Regions from separate parts of the Vibrio toranzoniae genome, predicted to be linked through region 1. Evidence: predicted binding sites of a transcription regulator. Region 1 holds the regulator's gene; each other region holds the start of a gene.
The links. Region 1 encodes MetJ, which represses methionine synthesis genes. Its sites were predicted from a motif close to TTAGACNTNTANANGTCTAA; they were not measured.
Positions count from the first base shown of each region.

Region 2: a site for MetJ is predicted at 1,661-1,680, ahead of metH (methionine synthase). Genes of this name have one in related genera too.
Region 3: a site for MetJ is predicted at 2,564-2,583, ahead of OCU50_RS20055 (MetQ/NlpA family ABC transporter substrate-binding protein). Genes of this name have one in related genera too.

Region 1 is NZ_AP025514.1:2,893,707-2,897,856, reverse strand. It holds gene OCU50_RS13185 (malic enzyme-like NAD(P)-binding protein) at 37-1,326, shown strand; gene metJ (met regulon transcriptional regulator MetJ) at 1,515-1,832, opposite strand; gene OCU50_RS13175 (O-succinylhomoserine (thiol)-lyase) at 2,041-3,222, shown strand; gene OCU50_RS13170 (bifunctional aspartate kinase/homoserine dehydrogenase II) at 3,225-4,150, shown strand, end outside.
Region 2 is NZ_AP025514.1:322,308-326,457, reverse strand. It holds gene metH (methionine synthase) at 1-1,612, opposite strand, end outside; gene OCU50_RS01525 (cation:proton antiporter) at 1,781-3,061, shown strand; tRNA gene OCU50_RS01520 (tRNA-Trp) at 3,485-3,561, opposite strand; tRNA gene OCU50_RS01515 (tRNA-Asp) at 3,622-3,698, opposite strand; rRNA gene rrf (5S ribosomal RNA) at 3,766-3,881, opposite strand; rRNA gene OCU50_RS01505 (23S ribosomal RNA) at 4,009-4,150, opposite strand, start outside.
Region 3 is NZ_AP025515.1:1,280,512-1,284,661, reverse strand. It holds gene OCU50_RS20065 (DNA alkylation repair protein) at 148-825, opposite strand; gene OCU50_RS20060 (bifunctional 4-hydroxy-2-oxoglutarate aldolase/2-dehydro-3-deoxy-phosphogluconate aldolase) at 950-1,573, shown strand; gene OCU50_RS20055 (MetQ/NlpA family ABC transporter substrate-binding protein) at 1,732-2,535, opposite strand; gene OCU50_RS20050 (helix-turn-helix domain-containing protein) at 2,887-3,114, opposite strand; gene OCU50_RS20045 (DUF2975 domain-containing protein) at 3,116-3,643, opposite strand; gene OCU50_RS20040 (hypothetical protein) at 3,806-4,150, shown strand.

The sequences.
Region 1 (4,150 bases):
GACCCCCAAATAATAATAACCTAGGAACCTACACCTATGTCTGAAGACAGCCGACAAGACCAATCCTCTCAAGAGTTATCGCCTCAAGAACAATTTCGTCAGCAAGCTCTTGATTATCATGAGTTCCCAATTCCAGGCAAAATTGCCGTAGAACTGACAAAGCCTGCAGATTCTGCAGAAGATCTAGCACTTGCATACAGCCCTGGCGTGGCTGAACCTGTTCGCGAAATCGCACAAAACGTAGATAACGTTTATAAATACACGGGTAAAGGCAACATGGTTGCAGTTATCTCTAACGGTACGGCGATTCTTGGTCTTGGAAATCTTGGCCCTATTGCTTCTAAGCCGGTAATGGAAGGTAAAGCGTTACTGTTTAAGCGCTTTGCAGGTTTAGATTCTATTGATATTGAAGTGAAACACCGCACAATCGATGAGTTTGTAGATACCGTTGCCAATATCGCAGATACATTCGGTGGTATTAACCTAGAAGACATCAAAGCACCAGATTGTTTTGAGATTGAACGTCGCCTGATTGAACGTTGTGATGTTCCAGTATTCCACGATGACCAACACGGTACTGCGATTGTAACAGCAGCTGGTATGCTGAACGCAATTGAACTTCAAGGTAAGAAACTAGAAGAATGTAAGATCGTTTGTTTAGGTGCAGGCGCAGCAGCGGTTGCTTGTATGGAACTGCTGATTAAGTGTGGCGCCCAGCGTGAGAAGATCTACATGCTGGACCGTAAGGGGGTAATCCACACTCGTCGTGATGACCTTAATGAGTACAAAGAACTATTCGCAAACAACACTGACAAACGTACTCTTGAAGATGTTATCGAAGATGCGGATCTATTCTTGGGTGTGTCTGGCCCTAACTTACTACCAGCTGAAGCACTAACACTAATGGCTGATAAGCCGATTGTGTTTGCATGTTCAAACCCAGATCCAGAAATCAAACCAGATCTTGCTCATGAAGTTCGAAAAGACCTTATTATGGGTACAGGCCGCAGTGATTACCCGAACCAAGTTAACAACGTACTTTGTTTCCCATTCATTTTCCGTGGTGCGCTAGATGTGCGTGCGAGCGAAATTAATGATGAGATGAAACTGGCGGCGGTTCATGCTATTCGTGAACTGGCGAAAGAAGAAGTGCCAGCTGAAGTATTAGCGGCAGCAGGTGAGACGGCGCTGGAGTTTGGTAAGAGCTATATCATTCCTAAGCCAATGGACCCGCGTCTGCTTCCTCGAGTAGCAAAAGCGGTAGCGGAAGCGGCCGTTGAATCTGGCGTTGCGCGTATTGATATGCCAGCTAACTATATGGCGTAATAGCCCGCTGTGGTGGATTCTCTGTAGCGGTTTCGCTATGGGCAAGAATAATAAAAACCGACTCATTAGGAGTCGGTTTTTTTATATCTATCACTCACAGCCCACTCGCAAGCAGTATAGTGAGTGATGTTATGAATAGGGGCCGCTATAACGAATCAGTAGTAAAGGCGGTGACTGAGTTGTTTTTATTATTCGTCAAACGCTTCGAATTCGATCCCCATCTCTGTCATCAGCCTTTTTACTTCAGTAGGGATATCGTCTGGACGGTCTTTACGGAGATCTTCATCCGTTGGTAGTGGTTGGCCTGTGTACGCATGTAGAAAGGCTTCGCACAGTAGCTCACTGTTTGTTGCATGGCGCAGGTTATTAATCTGGCGGCGAGTACGCTCGTCAGTGAGAACCTTTAACACTTTTAGAGGGATAGAAACTGTAATTTTCTTTACTTGTTCGCTTTTCTTTCCATGCTCAGCATATGGGCTTATGTATTCACCATTCCAGTCGGCCATTGCGTACCTTCATCACTTTAGTTGTTAGAATAAATTAATAGTGGTGATTTTAGCGGGATTTACTGCCATAAGCAAAGACATACGGACGTCTAGAAGTGTTGACGTCTCACGTTTATGAAAGTAAAGTGAATTACATATATCTAACACAGCCGAAAAATGCCGACAAGCAGCTGTGATTCTCAGACGCAAAACTTGTAAGGAAGCACCTATGAGCAGCCGGAAGCCAGCAACAATTGCAGTACGTACTGGTATCGAGTCAGACACGCAACACCATGCCGTTGTCCCACCTATTTACCTTTCGACTAATTATGGGTTTCCCGCTTTTGGTGAAGTGCCAAAGTACGATTACACTCGTTCAGGTAACCCCAATCGAGGTTTATTAGAGACGGCACTGTTTGAGCTTGAATCGGGCAAAGGCGCGGTTGTCACCAACTGTGGTACCTCGGCGCTAAACTTATGGGTTTCTGCTTTCTTAGGCGGCGATGATCTTATTATCGCACCACACGACTGCTACGGCGGTACTTATCGTCTATTCAATACACGCTCGCTAAAAGGTGACTTCAAAGTTCTGTTTGTTGATCAATCGGATCAATCGGCACTGGACGCGGCGATCGCGCTTAAGCCAAAGTTGATCTTAATCGAAACACCATCGAATCCATTGGTTCGCGTGGTTGATATTGCAGAAACTTGTCGTAAAGCGAAAGAAGTGGGCGCTATGGTTGCTGTCGACAACACGTTTTTGACGCCTGTATTCCAAAAGCCTTTAGAGCTGGGAGCTGACTTTGTTATTCACTCTACCACTAAGTACATCAACGGACACTCGGACGTTATTGGTGGCGTTATAGTTACAAAAACAGAAGAGCACGCTGAAGAACTAGCATGGTGGGGAAACTGTATTGGTGCGACCGGCACACCATTTGATAGCTACATGACTCTACGTGGCATTCGTACGCTAGGTGCGCGTATGCGAGTTCACGAAGAGAGTTCACGTGAAATCCTGGCTTCTCTGCAACAACAAGATCTGGTGGGCACTATTTACCACCCAAGCCTTTCTAAGCATCCGGGGCATGATATCGCGAAGAAGCAGCAATCGGGCTTTGGCTCAATGCTGAGCTTTGAGTTTTCGGGCTCTTTTGAAGCACTTAAATATTTTGTCGATAAGTTAGAGTTATTTTCTTTGGCGGAATCACTAGGCGGTGTGGAAAGCTTGATTTGTCACCCTGCGTCGATGACTCACCGTGCCATGGGTGAAGAAGCATTAGCAGAAGCGGGGGTTTCGCAACAGTTACTGCGTCTTTCTGTTGGCCTTGAAGATGCAGAAGATTTGATTGATGACCTCAAGCAAGCGTTTGAAAAAACACAACACTTTATCGTAGAAGGGGAGGGTTAATAATGGCAACCTTTCGCCAGCTACATAAATTTGGTGGTAGCAGTTTAGCCAACCCTGAGTGCTACCAGCGCGTGGTCAACATTCTTAGAGAATACTCATCTACCACTGACTTGGTTGTGGTATCGGCAGCGGGTAAAACAACCAACCGTTTGATTGAATTTGTTGAAGCGCTCGACAAAGATGGTCGTATTGCTCATGAATGCCTACAAACCCTTCGTCAGTTTCAACTTGAGCTGATTGAAGCGCTGCTTGAAGGTGAGTCGGCAGCGCAACTTACGGCCACTATTCAACAAGAATTTACCGCTTTGGGTGAGCTAACTGCTCCCTTGAGCGAAGCGCAAAAAGCACAGGTGCTAGGACACGGTGAGGTTTGGTCTTCGCGTCTGCTAGCCGCTTTGTTGTGCCAACATGATTTACAAGCGGTAGCTCAAGATGCGCGCGCCTTTTTGCGTGCAGAAGTGGGCGCTCAACCTGAGGTTGACCGAGCACGTTCTTATCCTCTCATTAAAGAAGCCTTGGCGCAGCATGCACACTGTCGCGTGGTGATTACTGGTTTTATGGCTCAGAACAGCGACGGCGAAACCGTATTGCTTGGTCGGAATGGTTCGGATTATTCAGCTACCGTGATTGGTGCATTGGCTGAAGTTGAACGCGTGACGATTTGGAGTGATGTGGCAGGCGTATACAGCGCAGATCCTCGTTTGGTTTTGGATGCGTGTCTATTGCCTCTGCTTCGCCTTGATGAAGCAAGTGAGTTAGCTCGTCTGGCGGCGCCAGTGCTTCACAGCCGAACGCTACAGCCGGTGGCTCAAAGTGCTATGGATTTAAGTTTACGCTGCAGCTATCAGCCAGAAGCGGGCTCCACACAGATTGAGCGTGTACTGGCATCGGGTCGTGGCGCAAAAATTATTACCTCTTTAGATGAAGT
Region 2 (4,150 bases), 600 kb from region 1:
TGTTATGCTCATCAATACCCGTCGCAACCGCGAAGATGTTCGGGTCAAAAATAATGTCTTCAGGTGGGAAACCCACTTCATCAACAAGGATGTGGTAAGCGTTAGTACAGATCTCGACTTTACGCTCTCGAGTATCGGCTTGGCCAACTTCATCAAAAGCCATCACGATTACTGCTGCACCATAGCGGCGAACCAATTTAGCTTGCTCGACAAACTTCGCTTTGCCTTCTTTCAAGGAGATAGAGTTAACAATACCTTTGCCCTGAATACATTTCAGGCCAGCTTCGATAACTTCCCACTTGGAAGAGTCGACCATGACAGGTACTTTCGAGATCTCTGGTTCAGAAGCACATAGGTTCAGGAATTTAACCATGCACGCCTCTGCGTCTAGCATCCCTTCATCCATGTTGATATCGATGATTTGTGCACCGTTTTCTACTTGTTCTCGAGCAACACTCAACGCTTCATCGTAAAGCTCTTCTTTGATCAAGCGTTTGAAGCGTGCAGAACCAGTAACATTAGTACGTTCACCCACGTTTACAAATAAAGACTCTTTCGTGATTGTCAGAGGTTCCAAACCGGATAAGCGACACGACACAGGTAGGTCAGGCAACTGACGCGGTGTTAACCCCTCTACAGCCTCAGCCATCTGGCGAATATGTTCGGGCGTGGTACCACAACAGCCACCAATTAAATTCAAGAAGCCACTTTCCGCCCACTCTTTAACATGCTCTGCCATCTCTTCTGGTGAAAGATCATACTCACCAAAGGCATTAGGCAAACCAGCGTTAGGATGAGCAGAAACATGACATTCAGAGATACGAGACATCTCGCTGACATACTCTCGTAGTTCATCCGGGCCCAATGCACAGTTCAAACCAAATGAAATAGGCTTAACATGACGAAGGGCGTTGTAGAATGCTTCCGTCGTTTGTCCTGAAAGCGTTCGGCCTGATGCATCCGTTATAGTTCCGGAAATCATCACAGGAAGCGTAATGCCGACTTCTTCAAAAACAGATTCAACAGCAAAAGAACAGGCTTTAGCGTTTAACGTATCGAAGATGGTTTCGATAAGAATAAGATCTGAGCCGCCTTTGATAAGAGCACGAGTGGACTCAGAGTAAGCTTCAACAAGTTCATCAAAGCTAACATTACGGTAACCGGGGTCATTCACATCCGGGGAGATAGAACAAGTTCGGTTGGTTGGACCTAATACACCCGCGACAAAACGAGGTTTTTCTGGGGTTTTTGCTGTCCATTTATCAGCGGCTTCACGAGCCAACTTAGCAGCAGCAAAGTTAATCTCTGCACTAAGACCTTCCATATCGTAGTCAGCCATAGCGATGGTTGTAGCATTAAAGGTATTGGTCTCAAGGATATCCGCCCCTGCTTCCAGATATTTTTCATGGATATCTTTGATAAGATTAGGCTGCGTAAGTACCAATAGGTCGTTGTTGCCTTTTAAATCACTATGCCATTCAGCGAAACGTTTACCACGATAGTCGTGTTCTTCCAATTTATAGTCCTGAATCATGGTACCCATGCCACCATCAATCAGTAAAATTCGTTGCTTCAACAAAGCTTCAATCTTTTGCCTTACATTACTTCCCACGGTACAACCTCATTCCTTTAATTATCTCTCCATCCTATCACACATTAAAAAGGAGTCTAGACGTCTAAAACAGGTAATTGATTACCGACTAATAACAAAAAGTGTTTGCTATTTGAGCATGAGACAACGAAAATTCACGTTTATACTTTGTTACATATTGGAATCCCAATGTCGGTTTACTACACCTTATGTTTCTTGTCTGCAGCAGCCATGCTGATTGCTTTCGTCAATAGTAAAATTGGTAAAATGCAGACAACTATCGCCATTACTGCTGGCTCAATGATTTTATCTCTATTAATTATCATTGCAGGACAAAATAATTGGTTCCAATTGGCTGACATCGCCTCAGAAACCGTTGCCAGTATCAACTTTGAAGACTTCCTACTCAAAGGAATACTAGGCTTCTTACTTTTTGCTGGCGGTTTGGGGATTAAATTACCGAATCTAAAAGACCAGAAGTGGGAAATAACAGTCCTCGCACTTGGTGCTACGCTATTTTCAACATTCTTTATCGGCTTTGTGCTCTATGGATTCTGTCAATTCATCGGTATTCAATTTGACCTGATTTATTGCTTACTCTTTGGGTCTTTAATCTCTCCAACCGATCCAATAGCAGTGTTAGCGATAGTAAAGAAACTTGACGCTCCAAGACGAATCTCGACTCAAATCGAGGGAGAATCTCTATTTAATGATGGCTTTGGCTTAGTCATCTTCGTAACCCTATTTACCATCGCATTCGGCACAGAAGCGCCAACGGTAGGTAGCGTAACCATGCTATTTGTCCAAGAAGCTATTGGCGGTATCGTCTATGGCTTTGCTTTAGGTTTACTGTTCCATTACCTAATCAGCAATACCGATGATCACTCAATGGAATTACTGCTAACGCTCGGCATACCAACTGCGGGCTATGCCTTCGCAGAGGTCCTACACGTATCGGGGCCATTAGCAATGGTAGTCTCTGGAATCATGATAGGAAACTGGACAAGGTTCATTGGCTTTTCAAAAGAGAGTGAGGATCATCTAGACCATTTCTGGGAGCTGATAGATGAATTTTTAAACGGCGTATTATTCTTATTAATTGGTATGTCGATGTTGCTATTTAAGTTCCATCAAGAGGATTGGATCTTAATGGCATTCGCTGTCCCCCTCGTATTAAGCGCTCGCTACCTAAGTGTTTTCTTATCCTATGTCGGATTTAAACGCTTTAGAACTTATAACCCATGGTCAATTAACATTCTCACTTGGGGTGGGCTTCGTGGTGGCTTGGCTCTAGCAATGGCACTTTCAATCCCTTCTGGTATCTGGGTAGTTGAAGAGAAGCTCATCGATGTAAAAGAGATCATACTCGTCATGACCTATGCCGTTGTTGTGTTCTCTATTCTAGTTCAAGGCTCAACCATTACTCCAATGATAGAGAAGGCGAAACAAGCTGAGAAAGAGCTAGATTAACATCTAAAAATATGAAATCAGGCTGCCTAATTTAGGTGGCCTTTTTTTGTGCCTGCTAAAAACTAACCACTCCAAGTTTTTCCACAATCAAAACAAAATATATGTGTAAAAGCTCAAGATGAAAGATATACAGAGATGATAAGAACAATCAAAGGCGCCTATGTGGTCTAAACGCTAGAACTCCCAACACACGCTGTTTTGGTTAGTCGGGGAATCCGCTGCTCTACTAATGACATGTTTCAAAACCAAAAAGTAAAAAAGGCTCCAGCATTTCTGCTAGAGCCTTAAATATGGCAGGGGTGGAGAGATTCGAACTCCCAACACGCGCTGTTTTGGTTAGTCGGGGAACCCGCTGCTCTGTAATGACATGTTTCAAAACCAAAAAGTAAAAAGGCTCCAGCATTTCTGCTAGAGCCTTAAATATGGCAGGGGTGGAGAGATTCGAACTCCCAACACGCGGATTTGGAATCCGCTGCTCTGCCAATTGGAGCTACACCCCTAAAATTTTATCTTACTTCAAATTCGAAAAAACCTCGCACTAGGCGAGGTGATCGAATAAGTGGCGGAGTGGACGGGACTCGAACCCGCGACCCCCGGCGTGACAGGCCGGTATTCTAACCAACTGAACTACCACTCCGCAGTGGTCAACTCACTAAGTGAGCGTCCATATCTCCAGGTCGGTCAACCTAAAGATTTAATTTAAAGCCTGGCGATGTCCTACTCTCACATGGGGAAACCCCACACTACCATCGGCGCTATTGTGTTTCACTACTGAGTTCGGCATGGAATCAGGTGGGTCCACAATGCTATGGTCGCCAAGCAAATTCTGTTTAATTGACGCCTCTGCGACAATTAATAATTCGGAAAACTGATTTAAAAGTCTATCTCTTCAAACTCATTCAAGCGTTTGGTATTGCTTTGAGTCCACAAAACCCCTTGGGTGTTGTATGGTTAAGCCTCACGGGCAATTAGTACAGGTTAGCTCAATGCCTCGCAGCACTTACACACCCTGCCTATCAACGTCGTAGTCTACGACAACCCTTTAGGACACTTATAGTGCCAGGGAAAACTCATCTCAAGGCTCGCTTC
Region 3 (4,150 bases), on a different replicon from region 1:
TAGTAGCAATGCCAGTGAATCCTCGCTGGCATTGCTCAATATTTGACTGGTGAAAAGCATAAGGTGATTGGCCCTGAGGGACAAGTATTCAATCTAGGTCGAAGAATCAGGGAAATCATCTCAAGACTGAGATATGAAGGATTGAAACTAATCATCACTATTCAGCCATTTCAGTCCTTCTCGCCTTGCCAACCCTTGAATGTTTTGCTGGTCAATAAACGACTCCACAGAATTTGCGTTAGTTTTCGAGAATTCTCGTAATGCCCAACCTATCGCTTTTTGTATAAAGAATTCCTCATCAGCCTGATTTTCTTTGATTACTTCAAAAAGAAGGCTTTCGTTAGTCTGCTGTTTGAACTTTAATTGATAAAGCAATGCGGACCGCCTTAACCAGATATTATCAGAGACGCGCCAACGGCTTATATAATCTTGAGTTTGAGCAGTATGGTTGATATGCAGGGCGGCAACAATGTGTGAAGCAAGTAAATCAACTGTGTCCCACCATGATTTCGTTATGATCAACCACTCGACTTCAGCTAAGAATGTTTCTGGAAGCTGCTTTTTGCGTTTAATGAGTAAGTCGACAGCAACCATTTGGAACTCCCTTTCAGGAAGTAACCATAGCTCTCTGATAATACGAGGTAAATCATCGATATTGGGGAGCTGTTCTTTTGCAAAAAGAGGCTTCAAAACTTCTCTTCTTTGTGTTGCCTGAATTCCATAGAATTGAAACCGGTGACGCATGTAAGCTTGCATCTGTGGTGCTTTGTCACTATTTGCCAAAGGTTCAAGTGCTGTTTTTATCGCATTATTCCAAGTATGCATTTAGTCAGTATCCCTAAGTATAAACAGAGTTCAACTCTAAATAAAAATGGCATTTAATCATAGCGTTAGGGCATTTTTTAATTCATATTATTTCGACAAACTTCGATTAGATTAAGGACAAACCATGACAACTGTTAAACAACGTTTAAGTGATATAAAAGTCGTCCCTGTAATTACAATTAAAGATGCAAGTAAAGCGGGTAAGCTCGCAAAAGTTCTCGTTGAGAATGGTCTTCCTTGCGCTGAGGTGACTTTTCGTACTCCAGCCGCGCCACAAGCGATTAAAAATATGCGCAAAGCTTACCCAGACATGCTAATCGGCTCAGGGACGGTAATCACCACTCAGCAAGTAGACGAGTCAATAAAAGCTGGTGTCGATTTCGTGGTAAGCCCAGGACTAAATCCAACAACCATCAAATACTGTCAGCAGCGTGGCGTACAAATCGTACCAGGCGTCAATAACCCTAGCCTTGTTGAACAAGCTATAGAACTCGGCCTCGATACATTAAAATTCTTTCCAGCTGAGCCTTCAGGCGGGGTGGATATGTTAAAAGCACTCACAGCGGTTTATCCTGTAAGCTTTATGCCAACGGGCGGGATTAGCCCTAAAAATGTCAATGACTATCTAGCCCTTCCTGCCGTATTTGCCTGTGGCGGAACATGGATGCTCCCGTCAGATCTTATCGATGACGAAAAATGGGAGGAGCTTGGTCGTTTAATCGCAAATGTTGCTGACATGATTAAATAGCGACTCTGAATCCAACCATTTACAAATGAGATAGCAAGCAGATCATTAGACACATGCTCTGCTTACTAACAATACCTACCCTCACTGTACAACTATCGACCAGTCACTCATGACTTACCCGGCTTTGCTACACAATTAGGTGGGCTTTGCTGTCTGGCTTAATTAGCCGCTTCGATGGTGCCTTTAAAGGTAGTATCTAAGAAGTCATTAATTTCTTGAGAGTGATAAATCGAGAGGATTGTTTCAAACACTTTTTTGTTTTTATCTTCATTTCGTGCAGCAACAACCATTACCGCCAAAGGCGCATTTTTGGGTTCCAAGTAAATCCCCTGCTTCTTCGGGTCGAGTCCAGAAGACATCACATAGTTCATAGTAATTGCTGCTGCATCTACATCATCAAGTGTACGTGGCAGTTGAGCAGCCTCTACTTCAACAAATATAATGTTTTTTGGGTTGGCGACGATATCTTTCAAAGAGGCGCTAAAGCCAACGTCTTTTTTCAGCGAAATCAATCCTGCATCTTCAAGTAGCAGTAACCCACGGCCGCCATTAGTCGGATCGTTCGGGATAGCAATACGAGCATTCTCAGGGAGCGCGTCAAGTGCAGTGTATTTGTTAGAGTAAACTCCCATACGCATCAAAATTGAACGGCCAATCGAGACTAAATTACTGTTGTGATTATCGTTATAGTTATCGAGAAACGGCTGATGTTGATAGCTATTAAGATCAATACTTCCATCACTTAACGCTGCATTCGGAGTGATATAATCCGAAAATTCAACCACTTCAATATTAATCCCTTGCTTTTCTGCCTCTTTAGCGACCGCCTCTACCACTTGTGCATGTGGACCCACCGTTGCACCAATTTTGATAATCGATTCGTCTTTTTTCTCGCATCCTGTTACGCCCAATACAAATGTTAATGCCAGTAACAATATTGTGATTTTTTTACCGCTTCTCATGGTCACTCCATATAAAAAATAAAGACACTTAGATATCTAGACGTCCATAATATCGAACAGTGTGATTGGGTCAATAGGCTTGTTAAAAATTAAGTGAAGTATTGTTACTTATTAGTGAGGCATACTTATTTTCTAATGGTTGAAATGAGTGAATAGCTATAAATTGATATTCACTATAAATATGGACAAGATTCGATAGAAACTAATACGGAAATGCACAGGAATACGTTTCAACGTTAAAGATAGACTGCTTCGGGGGCAATAGTGGATAAAGCAATAGTGGCTCAAGTAGAGAAAGGTGAAGAGGTGTTGAAACTCCTCACCTTTGAGATTAATTTTACCAGTAATACCTCACGATGGTGAATCCTCTTGGCTATTCGGTACATATTCTAAAATGTCTCCCGGCTGACAATTTAGATGAGTACATATAGCTTCCAGCGTCGCTAGTTTGACCGCCTTTGCTCGCCCATTTTTGAGAACGGATAAGTTTTGTTCAGTAATACCAATGAGCTTGGCTAACTCGTTTGATCGCATCTTCCGCTTTGCCAACATGACATCCAGATTGATTATAATTGCCATACTAAATTGTCAGCTCGCTTTCTTCTTGTAAAACGGCTGCTTTTTCCATCACAACTGCAATTACTCGCACAATAAAACCGATAATCATCATAGTAATATCGCTATCGTCGATTGTGAACGACATGTTCCAATTACCATCGTTGAAAGATAGAGCTAGGCTAAGAAGTACGTCCATCAGAAGTTCAACAAACGGCGTAGCAATTAATAGATAGCTGAGTTTTTTGAAGCACTCAGTGTTCTGAAGTTCAAAAATTATTCCCTTTTCGTACAAACGAAATAACACAATTAACTGCCACAATAATGCCACCGTAAGCATTGTAGAAATCATGCTAGGGAAGTAACCGATCAAAGAGCGCCCTGTAGATAGAGGGAGTGAAACTTCAATCGGAAAACTGGCATTAAACCATTCTGCATTGAACATCGTAGCGCTAAACCAAAACACAGTATTCAGCACAACGGAAAACACTATAGAAAACCAGAATAAAGTAAGAAGTTTACGACTAAAGTTGCTGATGGATTGTTTCGACATGATAGACCTTATAATTGATTAGCTTTTTAGCAATACTAATCAGTTAAAAATAAAAATCAATAATAACTTATCGCTTTACGGTAAATTATTATTGATTTTTTGATAAATACTACTTAACATATACCATCTTAGTTAACAAAATGATGAATAGAAATGACCATAATGAAAAAACACATTCTCCTGTCCATTGCATTATTTATGACTGCAGAGCCTAGTGTAGCCAAAGGCATATTTGTGGATGACCTTGATACTGAGTACAAGATCACAAACGACAACTCATGGGAAAACTCCCCCTATGCTATTGACGCGACGTCCGAATCAAATGCTTTTACTGGCGACAAATGCACACAGATAAGCAAAAATCAGTTTAGCTCGCACCCGGACTCGACAAAAAACCAAGATGTAAAATGCTACGTCACTCACTTTCCGAAAAGTGATATCAGGACTCGTATGCAGTCGAATGAGGATGGTGATGTGAGTGTTGGTTTTTCTTGGGATTTTGATTGA